DNA from 3 places in the Serratia sp. KH_031 genome. Region 1 is predicted to be linked to each of the others. Evidence: riboswitches for the same ligand, from Rfam matches in the RefSeq annotation. Region 1 holds a riboswitch; each other region holds the start of a gene.
The links. Region 1 has a riboswitch for thiamine pyrophosphate ahead of thiC (phosphomethylpyrimidine synthase ThiC). Riboswitches for the same ligand answer to the same signal wherever they lie in the genome.
Positions count from the first base shown of each region.

Region 2: it holds a riboswitch for thiamine pyrophosphate, as region 1 does, so the genes downstream of both, thiB (thiamine ABC transporter substrate binding subunit) here and thiC (phosphomethylpyrimidine synthase ThiC) in region 1, are expected to answer to the same signal.
Region 3: it holds a riboswitch for thiamine pyrophosphate, as region 1 does, so the genes downstream of both, thiD (bifunctional hydroxymethylpyrimidine kinase/phosphomethylpyrimidine kinase) here and thiC (phosphomethylpyrimidine synthase ThiC) in region 1, are expected to answer to the same signal.

Region 1 covers NZ_CM174496.1:321,057-325,351, forward strand. The annotation lists gene thiE (thiamine phosphate synthase) at 1-321, opposite strand, end outside; gene thiC (phosphomethylpyrimidine synthase ThiC) at 314-2,254, opposite strand; TPP riboswitch at 2,364-2,482, opposite strand; gene rsd (sigma D regulator) at 2,529-3,014, opposite strand; gene nudC (NAD(+) diphosphatase) at 3,114-3,881, shown strand; gene hemE (uroporphyrinogen decarboxylase) at 3,919-4,295, shown strand, end outside.
Region 2 covers NZ_CM174496.1:4,114,366-4,118,660, forward strand. The annotation lists gene sgrR (HTH-type transcriptional regulator SgrR) at 1-184, shown strand, start outside; gene AC3ISQ_RS18495 (helix-turn-helix domain-containing protein) at 363-824, shown strand; gene AC3ISQ_RS18500 (PIN domain-containing protein) at 824-1,321, shown strand; partial or broken gene AC3ISQ_RS18505 (hypothetical protein) at 1,338-1,400, shown strand; TPP riboswitch at 1,702-1,809, shown strand; gene thiB (thiamine ABC transporter substrate binding subunit) at 1,853-2,839, shown strand; gene thiP (thiamine/thiamine pyrophosphate ABC transporter permease ThiP) at 2,815-4,295, shown strand, end outside.
Region 3 covers NZ_CM174496.1:1,514,430-1,518,724, reverse strand. The annotation lists gene AC3ISQ_RS06685 (LysR family transcriptional regulator) at 1-557, shown strand, start outside; gene AC3ISQ_RS06680 (inhibitor of vertebrate lysozyme family protein) at 559-1,017, opposite strand; gene thiD (bifunctional hydroxymethylpyrimidine kinase/phosphomethylpyrimidine kinase) at 1,079-1,906, opposite strand; TPP riboswitch at 1,942-2,032, opposite strand; gene AC3ISQ_RS06670 (Fic family protein) at 2,127-3,131, opposite strand; gene AC3ISQ_RS06665 (GNAT family N-acetyltransferase) at 3,259-3,711, shown strand; gene AC3ISQ_RS06660 (LysR family transcriptional regulator) at 3,739-4,295, shown strand, end outside.

The DNA.
Region 1 (4,295 bases):
TAAACGCAGTCCGGCTTGATGAATCGCGGTCAGGTCGGTGGTTTGCAAATCTTCTTGTCCGAGGTGGACACCATAGGCTTCGTATTTGATCGCCAATCGCCAGTAATCATTGATAAACAGGCGGGCGTGATATTTTTTACCTAATGTGATGGCGGCAAGAATATCTGCTTCCACCTGCTCTTCAGGGAGATCTTTGATGCGCAGTTGGAGGGTGGTAACGCCTGCATCCAGCAGGCGTTCGATCCAAAGCACGCTATCCACTACCGGATACAGCCCCAGTCGGTGCGGCGTAGCGGGGAAGGGCGTCGTGATATCAGCCATTATTCTCTTCCCCTTGTAGCGCGGTAGCACTGTGATAGAGCTCACTGCCGCGTGAGCGAAACTCCGCTGACATCTGCTCCATACCGGAAAGCACTTCGATCGGCTTGGCCGCTTCTTGTGCAGCAGCGTAGTCGCGCACTTCCTGTGAGATTTTCATCGAGCAGAACTTCGGCCCGCACATTGAACAGAAATGGGCGATTTTGCCGGATTCTTGCGGCAGAGTTTCATCGTGATAGGTGCGGGCAGTGGCAGGATCGAGTGCCAAATTGAATTGATCTTCCCAACGGAATTCGAAACGAGCTTTCGACATGGCGTTATCGCGGATTTGCGCACCCGGATGACCTTTTGCCAGATCGGCAGCGTGTGCGGCGATCTTGTAGGTGATCAGCCCTTGTTTGACGTCCTCTTTGTTCGGCAAGCCGAGATGCTCTTTCGGCGTCACGTAACACAACATCGCACAGCCGAACCAGCCAATCATTGCGGCACCGATGCCAGAAGTGAAATGGTCGTAGCCCGGGGCGATATCGGTGGTCAATGGTCCTAAAGTATAAAATGGTGCTTCGTGGCAGTGCTCCAACTCTTCAGTCATGTTGCGGCGGATCATCTGCATTGGCACGTGACCGGGGCCTTCGATCATCACCTGTACGTCATACTCCCAGGCGATCTTGGTCAGTTCACCCAGCGTGTGTAGTTCAGCGAATTGAGCTTCATCGTTGGCATCCTGAATTGAGCCGGGGCGCAGGCCATCACCCAACGACAGCGAGACATCATAGGCGGCGCAGATTTCACAAATTTCACGGAAATGCTGATAGAGGAAGTTTTCCTGATGATGCGACAGGCACCATTTCGCCATGATCGAACCGCCGCGCGATACAATACCGGTTAGGCGTTTGGCGGTCATCGGTACGTAACGCAACAACACACCCGCATGAATAGTGAAGTAGTCGACGCCTTGTTCGGCCTGTTCCAGCAAGGTATCGCGGAACATTTCCCAAGTTAGGTTTTCCGCCACGCCGTTGACTTTTTCCAACGCCTGATAGATAGGTACGGTGCCGATTGGTACTGGGCTATTACGTAGGATCCATTCGCGGGTTTCGTGAATATAGCGGCCAGTCGATAAATCCATCACGGTATCCGCGCCCCAACGCGTTGACCACACCAGTTTCTCGACTTCTTCTTCGATCGAAGAGGTCACCGCCGAGTTGCCAATATTGGCGTTAACCTTCACCAAGAAGTTACGGCCGATGATCATCGGTTCAGATTCGGGGTGATTAATATTCGCAGGAATAATGGCGCGCCCGGCGGCGACTTCGGCTCGGACAAATTCCGGCGTGATATTTTCCGGCAGATTAGCGCCCCAGGCTTGCCCTGGATGCTGCTGACGCAGTACTTCGCCACGAATGCGCTCACGCCCCATATTTTCACGGATGGCGATGAACTCCATTTCCGGTGTGACGATGCCTGCACGTGCGTAGTGCAATTGGGTGACGCACTTACCGGCCTGCGCTTTACGTGGCTGTGGCAAATGTTCAAACCGCAAATGATCTAAACCTTCATCCGCCAGACGTTGCTGGGTGAAGCCGGAACTGACGCTGTTTAAGGTTTCGGTATCGTTACGTTCGATAATCCAGTCAGCGCGTAGTTTGGCTAACCCGGCGTGAACGTCCAATTTGGCTTGCGGATCGCCATACGATCCCGCGGTGTCATAGATTGGAATGGCTTCGTTAGGTTCGTATTGCGGGTTGTCTTTGCTGCCGCCGATCAGCGTCGGGCTAAGTTGGATCTCACGCATTGGCACCTGTATGTCACTGCGTGAACCTTCAAGGTAGATACGACGGGAGTTAGGGAAAACAACACCTTGTAGAGTATTGATAAACTGCTGAGCGTCTTCACGTTGTTGCTTGCGGGGACGGACATTATTCATATTAGACATAGCAAATTCCTACCAGTGTGGTGAGTTGGGAAAATTGCTTGTCTGGAGCTTGGCGGGAGTAACGATGGTGACCAGCAAGACAAACTGCGGTGATGCACTTTGTCTGTGGTAATTGATTACTCTTGTTCCCTTCGCGGGTACTAACCCGATCAGGTTCCGCGGATCCCGAATTAACGGTCTCAGCCTGGCTAGCTTAAAAGTTAGCACTAGGCACTCCGACAAGAGCCTCCAGTATAGGAGGGGAAATAAAAAAAACTACAAAATTTTAACTTGCTTAACCGGTAGCGCTATTCGGTTGCCAAGTTTCCTCTGCCAACTGGATCAGCTTATCCTCTAAAGTGAAGCGAGCCGCCAGCGTTTCACCGATGTTTGACAGTGCCTGATTGAGTTCCAGACATAAATCATCGTCGATTTCGACATTGGTATAGTGGTCGTGGAAGGCCATAATCTTTTCGGTATTGGCCCACAATTTGGGATAAACATTGACCGCCAAACTCATTTTCTGACTGGAAGCGCTTTCTACCTGCTTGATAATCTTGTCATAACAGTGAAAATGTCCGGTAGACAGGTAATCCACCAGATTATGGCAAAAGTTCTCCAGCGCTTTTTCATTTAGCGGCGTATGCTTTTCTTTATTCGGTTTGATACCCACCAAGCTGCAATAGGCGACCAGTAACTGTTTTCGAGCTTGCAGCCATTGGTCAACTAAGTCATTACTACCACCAACGCGCTGAGTCAGGCCGTCCAATCGGTTGAGCATGATTGACTCCGTAAGTAAGAAAAAGTAACGATAAGTTGTGAAAATGTAACAAATACCATTCCTAGATTGCCAGTGAAGCTGAGGTTGTGCAACAACGATATGGAACTTGCATTAACAGGTAATGAATATGGCTGGTGGATCGTCAGCCATGAAAGCAAACTTTGGTTACCGAATGGTGAATTGCCATTGGGTAGCGCCGATCAATTCGCACTGACGGGAAAAGCGGCTCGACAGATTGGTGAATGGGAAGGTTCTGCGGTCTGGTTGGTACGCCAAGCTATGCCGAATGAAATGGGCTCGGTCAGACAAGTGCTAGATCTGGATCGCGGCTTATTCCAACTCGCAGGACGCGGTGTGCAACTGGCGGACTTCTATCGCTCCCATAAATTTTGTGGCTACTGTGGTCATGAAATGCACCTAAGCCGCACCGAAAACGCCTGCCTGTGCGGTAACTGTCGCGAACGTTATTATCCGCAAATCGCCCCTTGTGTCATCGTCGCTATTCGCCGCGATGACAAAATTCTGCTGGCGCAACATGTGCGGCATCGCGGTGGTATTCATACCGTGCTGGCTGGATTCGTCGAAGTCGGTGAAACGCTGGAACAGGCCGTCGCGCGTGAAGTGATGGAAGAAAGCAATATTGAAATCAAAAACCTGCGCTATGTCACCTCGCAGCCTTGGCCGTTCCCACACTCATTGATGATGGCCTTTATGGCCGACTATCATCGCGGTGAGATCTGCCACGATCCGAAAGAGCTACTGAACGCCGGTTGGTATCGTTACGATCAATTGCCGTTGCTGCCACCGCCGGGTACGGTCGCGCGGCGGTTGATCGAAGACACGGTGGCGCTGTGCCGGGCAGAATAATGTACAATGGCGCGAGTTGAATCATGGAGCCAAATCAATGAATGAGTTGAAGAACGATCGTTATCTGCGTGCGCTGTTGCGCCAGCCGGTAGATGTGACCCCAGTATGGATGATGCGTCAGGCCGGTCGTTATTTGCCTGAATATAAAGCCACTCGTGCCGAAGCTGGCGACTTTATGTCGTTGTGCAAGAATGCTGAATTGGCCTGCGAAGTCACATTGCAACCGCTGCGCCGCTATGCGCTGGACGCGGCGATTCTGTTCTCTGACATCCTCACCATCCCTGATGCAATGGGGTTGGGGCTCTATTTCGAAACCGGCGAAGGTCCACGTTTTTCTTCCCCTATTACTTGTCGTGCCGATGTAGAGAAGTTGCCAGCCTTCGATCCAGAAGATGAATTGGGCTATGTGATGAA
Region 2 (4,295 bases), 1.0 Mb from region 1:
TAACGCCCTACCGCTGGCTGAATTTTGCCAACGATTGGTTAGCCAGCATCAGTTACATCCTTTATTCCACCACTGGCTGCAACTGCATGGTCAACGCACCATGCGCGGTGTGCGCATGAATACCCTAGGTTGGTTTGACTTCAAATCAGCTTGGTTTGCACCGCCGGAGGTAGACCCTAAATAATTCGAGTACATCAAGTAAATCCAATGAGTTTCTTCCAAGTCACTCTCGGGGGAGTTCGTTTCGTTTATTGCGATTTTCGTTTATTTCGAATAAAATAATTTATAGCGAATCACAATTAACATTAACCCCCTAATCTGAAACTGAAAACTTCATCGTAAACTTAAATTGGAATACTGAAATGACAAACTCAATTCTTGATAACTTGAGCCTTCCAGCTCCAAGGGAGATTGAGGCCGCAGTACGTGGACAAAGGGAACTTGCTACCTATCTCTCCACGAAGGTGGAAACACAAAAGATTTCGATTCAGGACGCAGATAACAACACTCATCAAATCGAATTACCGACGTCTTCACTGACACTGCTTATGTCAATTTTAGGTGAGTTGGCCGTGGGTAACGCGGTTCAGGTTGTTCCTGTGCATGCGGAATTAACTACGCAGGAAGCCGCCAATATTCTGAATGTTTCACGTCCACACATGGTGAAATTGTTGGAGGAAGGTAAGCTACCCTTCCATAAAACTGGTCGTCACCGCCGCGTGCTTTTTGCTGACCTGATGGGGTACAAAGAACAGCGGGATAATAAAAGCAATGAGGCCATGCAGGAATTGGCAGACCACAGTCAGGAGCTTGGATTTTACTAATGACTCACTCACCTTATCCCGTAGTTTTAGATGCTTGTGTGCTTTACCCATCGTTACTACGGGATTTATTGATGCACCTAGGATTAACTGGGCTGTATCAACCTAAGTGGACGGTCGTTATTGAACATGAATGGCAACGTAACTTGATTGCCGATAGGCCAGATCTTGACGCCACCCAAATCAAAAGAACGGGCGTACTCATGAATCAAGCGATTCCTGATGCGATGGTTTCGGGATTTGAACCACTGGTTGCCAGTATCGATATCCCCGATGCAGATGATCGGCATGTTGTTGCTGCAGCGATCCGTAGCAATGCAGAGATTATAGTCACGTTCAATCTGAAGGATTTCCCCCTACAATCGCTTGATATTTTTGGTATTGAAGCACTACATCCAGATGATTTTATTACTGATCTGTTCGATTTGAATCAGGCACTTGTACTTTCTGCAGTAAACAAACAACGTCGCAGCTTGAGAAAACCACCAAAAAACAGTTGATGAGTATCTTAATGCGCTTATCCGGCAAGGCTTACCACAAACAGTGAAGGAGTTGAGTCGGTTCCAAACCCTGATCTAATGGACATCGTGATGACTAACTATCTGTAGTGAGTCGCATTCCGTTACGCAGAACTCCCAATAACTGCAAATCCAAACCATCATATCGGCAACCCCATCGCCTACATCCTGTCCCCATAGCTCATGAGTAAGAGCACTGTTCACCAATACACATGGCCATGTTATGACTGCGTTGATGGAAAATGAGCTTACCGAGGCAAGACTCATACATAAGCCAAGTAATGCAGCTAACAAAGAGATAGCTTGAAAGTATGGTGGAAATAAAGTGACTTTCACCTACGCAACTTTACCTTTACAATTGCGCCGTCTCAACGGGGTGTCCAAAACACAATACGGTTTTGGGCTGAGAGTAAACCCGTCGAACCTGATCCGGAGTCATGCCGGCGGAGGGATTTGAGCGAGCTTCACTGCCACCACTCAGATGCCTTGCCCCCTATTTTTCAGGAGTGCAAAGTGTTCAAAAAATTACTGCCCTGCCTATTATTACTGGCCGCTGCGCCAGTGTTCGCCAAGCCGACGTTAACGGTTTACACCTACGATTCCTTTGCTGCCGATTGGGGACCCGGCCCAGCGGTCAAAAAAGCCTTTGAAGCTGACTGCAATTGCGAACTGAAATTTGTCGCGCTGGAAGATGGAGTCTCGTTGCTCAACCGTCTACGTATGGAAGGCAAAAACAGCAGTGCTGACGTCGTACTTGGGTTAGATAACAACCTGTTACAAGCCGCACAACAAACCGGCTTGTTCGCACCTAGCGATGTCGACACCAGTAAATTGACCGTTCCGGGCGGCTGGCAGGACACAACCTTCGTGCCTTATGATTACGGCTATTTCGCCTTTGTTTACAACAAACAGAAACTGAAAAACCCGCCGAAAAGCCTGAAAGAATTGGTGGAAAGCGATCAGCCGTGGAAAGTGATTTACGAAGATCCACGCACCAGTACACCGGGGTTAGGTCTGCTGTTATGGATGCAAAAAGTGTATGGCGATCAAGCTCCACAAGCGTGGCAACAATTGGCCAAGAAAACCGTTACCGTCACTAAAGGTTGGAGTGAGGCTTACGGTTTGTTCCTGAAAGGTGAAGGTGATTTGGTGCTCAGTTACACCACTTCCCCGGCTTACCATTTAATTGCCGAGAAGAAAGATAACTACGCCGCCGCCAACTTCAGCGAAGGCCACTACCTGCAAGTGGAAGTCGCTGGCAAGTTGAAAGCCAGCAAGCAGCCGGAGCTGGCAGAACGCTTTATGCAATTTATGCTAACGCCAGCATTCCAAGACAGTATCCCAACCGGCAACTGGATGTATCCGGTGATCAAAACCACGTTGCCAGCCGGGTTTGATCAAATGACCGTTCCGCAAACTGCATTGCAATACAGTTCGACAGAAGTGGCGAAACAACGAGGTAATTGGATTCGGACATGGCAAACCGCCGTCAGCCGCTAATCGCCCGTTGGCTCTGGCCGGGGCTGATCGCCTGCGGCCTGATCCTGCTGATCGCTTTACTGGCGTTTGGATCGCTATGGCGACACGCACCGCAAAGCGATTGGCAGGTGGTTATCTGGCAAGACAGTTATCTGTGGCACGTGGTGCGTTTCACGTTCTGGCAAGCGCTGTTATCGGCGTTGGTTTCCGTGCTGCCAGCCATTCTGCTGGCGCGAGCGTTATACCGTCGCCACTTCCCCGGTCGCACACTGTTATTACGCCTATGTGCCATGACGTTGGTGCTTCCGGTACTGGTCGCGGTATTCGGTTTGCTTAGTGTATATGGCCGCCAAGGTTGGTTAGCCGCGCTATGTGGTTGGCTGGGCATCAATTACAGTTTTTCACCTTACGGCCTGCAAGGCATCCTGCTGGCGCATATGTTTTTCAACATGCCGCTAGCGACACGTTTGTTATTGCAGTCATTAGAAAATATTCCGACAGAACAGCGCCAGCTTGCGGCACAGTTGGGCATGAACGGCTGGCAACAGTTCCGTTTTGTCGAATGGCCCGCGTTACGTCGCCAAATCCTACCCAGCGCCGCCCTGATTTTTATGCTGTGCTTCGCCAGTTTTGCCACTGTGCTCTCACTCGGCGGCGGGCCACAGGCCACCACCATCGAACTGGCTATCTATCAGGCGCTCAGTTACGACTACGATCTCAATCGCGCCGCGCTGTTGGCACTCATCCAACTGGCATGTTGTCTGGGATTGGTGATTGTCAGCCAACGCCTCAGCCAAGCGCTACCGGTGGGACATACCCATGCACAAATCTGGCGCAACCCAGAAGATAATTTACGCCGCCGTCTCTGTGATTTCACCCTGATCACCGCCGCCCTGTTGTTATTGCTACCGCCATTGCTGGCGGTGATCGTCGACGGTGCTAATCAGGCGTTAATCAGCGTGTTGCAGCAGCAGGTACTATGGCAGGCGCTATTCACCTCGCTGCGGATCGCTCTGGGCGCTGGCCTATTGTGCATCGTGCTGACCATGATGTTGCTATGGAGCAGCCGCGAGTTGAAATTACAGCAACGACATCGTTGGGGACAGGCGCTGGAACTGAGTGGGATGCTGATTTTGGCCATGCCAGGCATCGTACTGGCGACCGGTTTCTTCTTGTTATTGAACGACACCCTCGGCCTGCCGCAGTCCCCTTATGCGTTGGTGATCCTCACCAATGCACTGATGGCGGTACCTTACGCGCTAAAAGTGCTGGAAAACCCGATGCGCGATCTGGCCGAGCGCTACAATCCGCTGTGTCTGTCGCTGGATATGCATGGTTGGCAGCGCCTGCGTTGGATCGAACTAAAAGCGTTACGCCGCCCGTTAGCACAAGCGTTGGCCTTTGCTTGCGTGCTCTCGCTGGGTGATTTCGGTGTCGTAGCGCTATTCGGCAACGAGCAATTCCGCACCTTGCCATT
Region 3 (4,295 bases), 1.2 Mb from region 1:
TCCGTATACTGGAGCATAGCGCGTATGACTGTCTCGAAGCCGTACTCAGTGGGGATGCCGATTTTGGTATTAATATGAACAACGTCACAAACGCCAATATCGAATTTACCCCACTAGTCAGCGAACCTTTTGTCGTCGCTTGCCGGCACGATCATCCTTTAAGCCAGCAAAAACTGGTGTCATGGCAGGAGTTACTGCAACACAAACTGATTGGTGTACGACGTTCCAGCGGTAATCGGCTGTTGATCGAAGAAGAATTAAAAAAGATTGGCTTACGCCCGGAATGGTTCTATGAAGTTCGCCATTTGTCGACGTCACTGGGTTTGGTCGAGGCGGGGCTGGGCATTGCGGCACTGCCTAGCTTGGCAATGCCCAAACATGGTCATCCGACCTTAGTCAGCAAACCACTGGTTGATCCCGTCATCCGGCGCACCTTAGGATTGGTCAAACGCCGCGATGCATCGTTATCCCCTTGCGCCAACAGCTTTGTCGAGTTGCTCATGACATTGTGGAACCAAGAGGAACATCACCCGTGGTCAGAACGATTTCATTTGTAACTTACTTCCAATTAGGATCTTCAGCTAACTGCTGATTCAGCAATGCCTTAATGCTGTCGTTAGGTTTCCCCAACCACTGATACTTAGCGTATTTTTTAGGGTGCTCTATCGCGCCCGGTTGAGCAGCCACTTCTACCCGCACACCCCATACTTGGGATTTATCGCTTTTGAACGCGATTAACATAAAATTATTAGAGCAATCATGGGGTTTACAAATATTGCCCACTAGATAGTTTTGCCCTTGCCAATTAACCGTCGTTGGCGGTGTTGAAGTCCCCACACCTTTGCGCGCCCAACCAGGTAATTTGGCCTGCCCCTTCACCATACTCTGCCAACTGGTTTGATAGCCCGGCTGTTGGATCAAATCTGCGGTGGTATCGAGCGTTTCGGCGGTGCTACTCAGGCTAAAACTGAGTAATGCGCCACATAATATAAGATAAGCTGCGCTTTTTCCTGTCATGGCCCGATCCTGTTAAATAACACCTAAATCAATCAGACCACTATTGATTGAAAAAGTTGAGTTACCACCATGCATGAAAATGATGTACCGGTCCGCTCCCTTGTCCAACCTCCAAGGAGTCCGCCTGCTGCAACGCCTGTTGTAGATAATTCTTTGCTGCCGCGACTGTATCTGCCCAACAATCATAACGTGGACGCAGTGCCGCCAATGCCGCAGATAAAGTACAGCCAGTGCCGTGGGTATGACGGGTCGCAATGCGTGGTGCGGTAAAACGTTGTTCTTGTTGTGCGCTAAACAACCAGTCTGGGCTTTCCCCCTCGCTAAGATGGCCGCCCTTCATCAGCACCGCCTGACATCCCATCGCGAGCAGTGCCCGACCTTGTTCACGCATCTGCATTTCATTTTGTGCCGGGGCACACTGCAACAACGCGGCGGCTTCCGGTAAGTTAGGGGTAATGATCGATACCAGCGGCAATAGCTCACGACGGACTGATTCCACCGCTTCCGGTGCTAATAGCGGATCGCCACTTTTTGCTAGCATCACAGTATCTAACACCACAAACGGCGGTTGATAATGACGCAGACGCTCCGCCACCGTTTGGACAATCTGCGCATTCGCCAACATACCCATCTTGACGCTGTCGATACGCACATCGCTCAATACCGAGTCCAATTGAGCGGCAACAAAAGTGGGTTCGATTTGATAGACCGATTGCACACCACGAGTATTCTGCGCAACCAATGCGGTAATCACACTGGTGCCATAAGCACCAAGCGCAGAGAAGGCTTTCAGATCGGCTTGAATGCCGGCTCCACCGCTAGGATCGGTGCCTGCAATGGTTAGCGCATTAATGCGTGGTTGAGCCACTAAGGTAGGTCGAGTGTTCATGCTACTCCCAACCGGCGTTCAAGAAGGCGGGGCCGGTTGGGGCACCGAGACTTCCCTCCGCTGGCATTATCCAGTTCAGGTAATACGGGTATTTCTCAGCCTAGATAGGCACCCCGAGTCATTTAAATCAAATTTTAATAAAGCGTTGATAGAGTACTGTCAGTAAAGAAACTTGTAAATCACCTGCGGAAGTCGGCCTCTTGGCAAACATACGCCTTCATCAAACAACTCGCCAATAACCGTTTTTCGTTGCCCCTACCCTCACTAAGCGTCTTCTTTCCTGTAATGTATTGATATTGCGTTCAATAGTACGATTGCTGACGCCCAACTCACCAGCCAGTTGAACGATGGTGATAGTGGGGTTGCCAGTAATTACCGCGAGAATACGCTCTGCCGTCGAGCTTAAAGGTGGCTTATTTTCTACCGACATTTCTACCGACATTTCTACCGACATCTCAGCACTCTGTGAGCTGATCCCTTCAGTTAATGCCGCAACCAACTTACCCAACATAAATTGGATGAAAAGCGTGCAATCACTGACTCTATCGCACTCCCCTAATACTCGGTAATATTCCTGTTGTTGATTATGAATCAACGTTTCTACCGGTAGCCAAGCCAGCTCTGAGCGCCACTCACTGAGAATCAGTGTTTGCCATAAACGCCCCATACGCCCATTACCATCAGCAAATGGATGAATAAATTCAAATTCATAATGGAAGATAGAACTGGCAATTAGCGGGTGGATGTCAGTGTGCTGCAACCATGTGAGTAGATCGCCAACCAAACGTTGTAACTGATTGGCAGGTGGAGCCATATGGATCAGTTGTCTTTCACGATAGACGCCCACATTACCCTGGCGCAGTTGCCCTGGAGTATCGACTAATCCCATCATGAGTAAGCGGTGTGCATTCAACAAATCATCTAATTGATGACTCCGCCAGTCCGGTAGGCTTTCATAAGCCAAAATAGCATTACGTACTTCTTGAATATCTTTTGCCGGAGCTAGGACTCGTTTGCCGTCCATAATTGCAGTAACTTGTTCAGTCGACAGACTATTATGCTCAATAGCGAGTGACGCCTGTATTGTACGGATGCGATTCTCTTTGCGTAATAAAGGGGAGGATTGTTCAGCTTGCGCTGCCCAACGTCCCAATAATTCACCCACCTCAACCACTTGATTCAGTATGGTTGGCGTTATGGTATAAGGTGGCTGGTAATCGGCCATCTTGCTCCCCTTATCATCTATTACTCACAAACCTACCGTATTGGGCAAATCATGGAGGGTTGAATACGAAATATCAAGCAGTTGGCCTCCCTGAATGACAGATAATCACACTATCGCAGGTTCTTTCATGCAAATAAGAAAATTCGAAGAACACGATCGTCCAAGCTTACGCGCGCTATACCTCGCGGCTCGCAACGCCGCCTTTCCTTGGCACGACGCTAGCGATCACCAATTGATGGATTTTGATCGCTCGGTATTGGGTGAAGAGATCTGGGTGGCTGAACAAAACGGTGAACTGTTAGGATTTGTGGCGATTTACCAAGCGGAGAACTTCATCCATCACCTGTATATCGATCCGCATTTACCACCACAAGGGATTGGCAGCGCCCTGTTGCGTGCAGCGGAGGCGACATTTACCTCAACGGGTTCGCTAAAGTGCTTGGTTAAGAATGAAAAAGCGCTGAATTTTTATCGTAAACATGGCTGGCAGATTGTCGAAACCGGTAACGATGGCAGTGAAGATTATTATTTGATGCATTCAGCAAACAAGAACCCCACAGGTTTCAACACATACCATTAATTCTGTCTCTCGTTTAGGACACACTCAATGCTTAAAGAAAACTTCAATGAGCTCCAGATCTTTCTCGTCGTCGCACGGGAAAGGAGTTTTACCAAAGCCGCAGGCAAACTTGGCGTCTCGCAGTCAGCATTAAGTCATGCGATCAAAGCCTTAGAAGAACGTTTAAATATCCGCCTTCTGACGCGGACGACTCGCAGTGTCGCACCGACGGAAATGAGCGAGCAGATCATCGCTTGCCTTGAGCCTCGTCTCGACGAACTGGAAGATGAATTGGAATCCATCATTCAGTCGCATGGCAGCGCATCAGGCAATATCCGTCTTTCCGCCGGGGAGCATTCAGCGCGCAGCCTGCTGTGGCCAAAGCTCAAACCTTTCCTTAAGCAATATCCAGAGATCAACATCGAACTGGTGGTCGATAACGGTTTTGTCGATATTGTGGACGGACGTTTTGATGCTGGCGTTCGTTTGGGGGAAAGTGTCGATAAAGACATGGTGGCGGTCAGGATCGGGCCGGATATGCGCATGGTGGTGGTCGGTGCCCCTTCCTACTTCGAAACGCAGCCGATGCCACAAACCCCTCATGA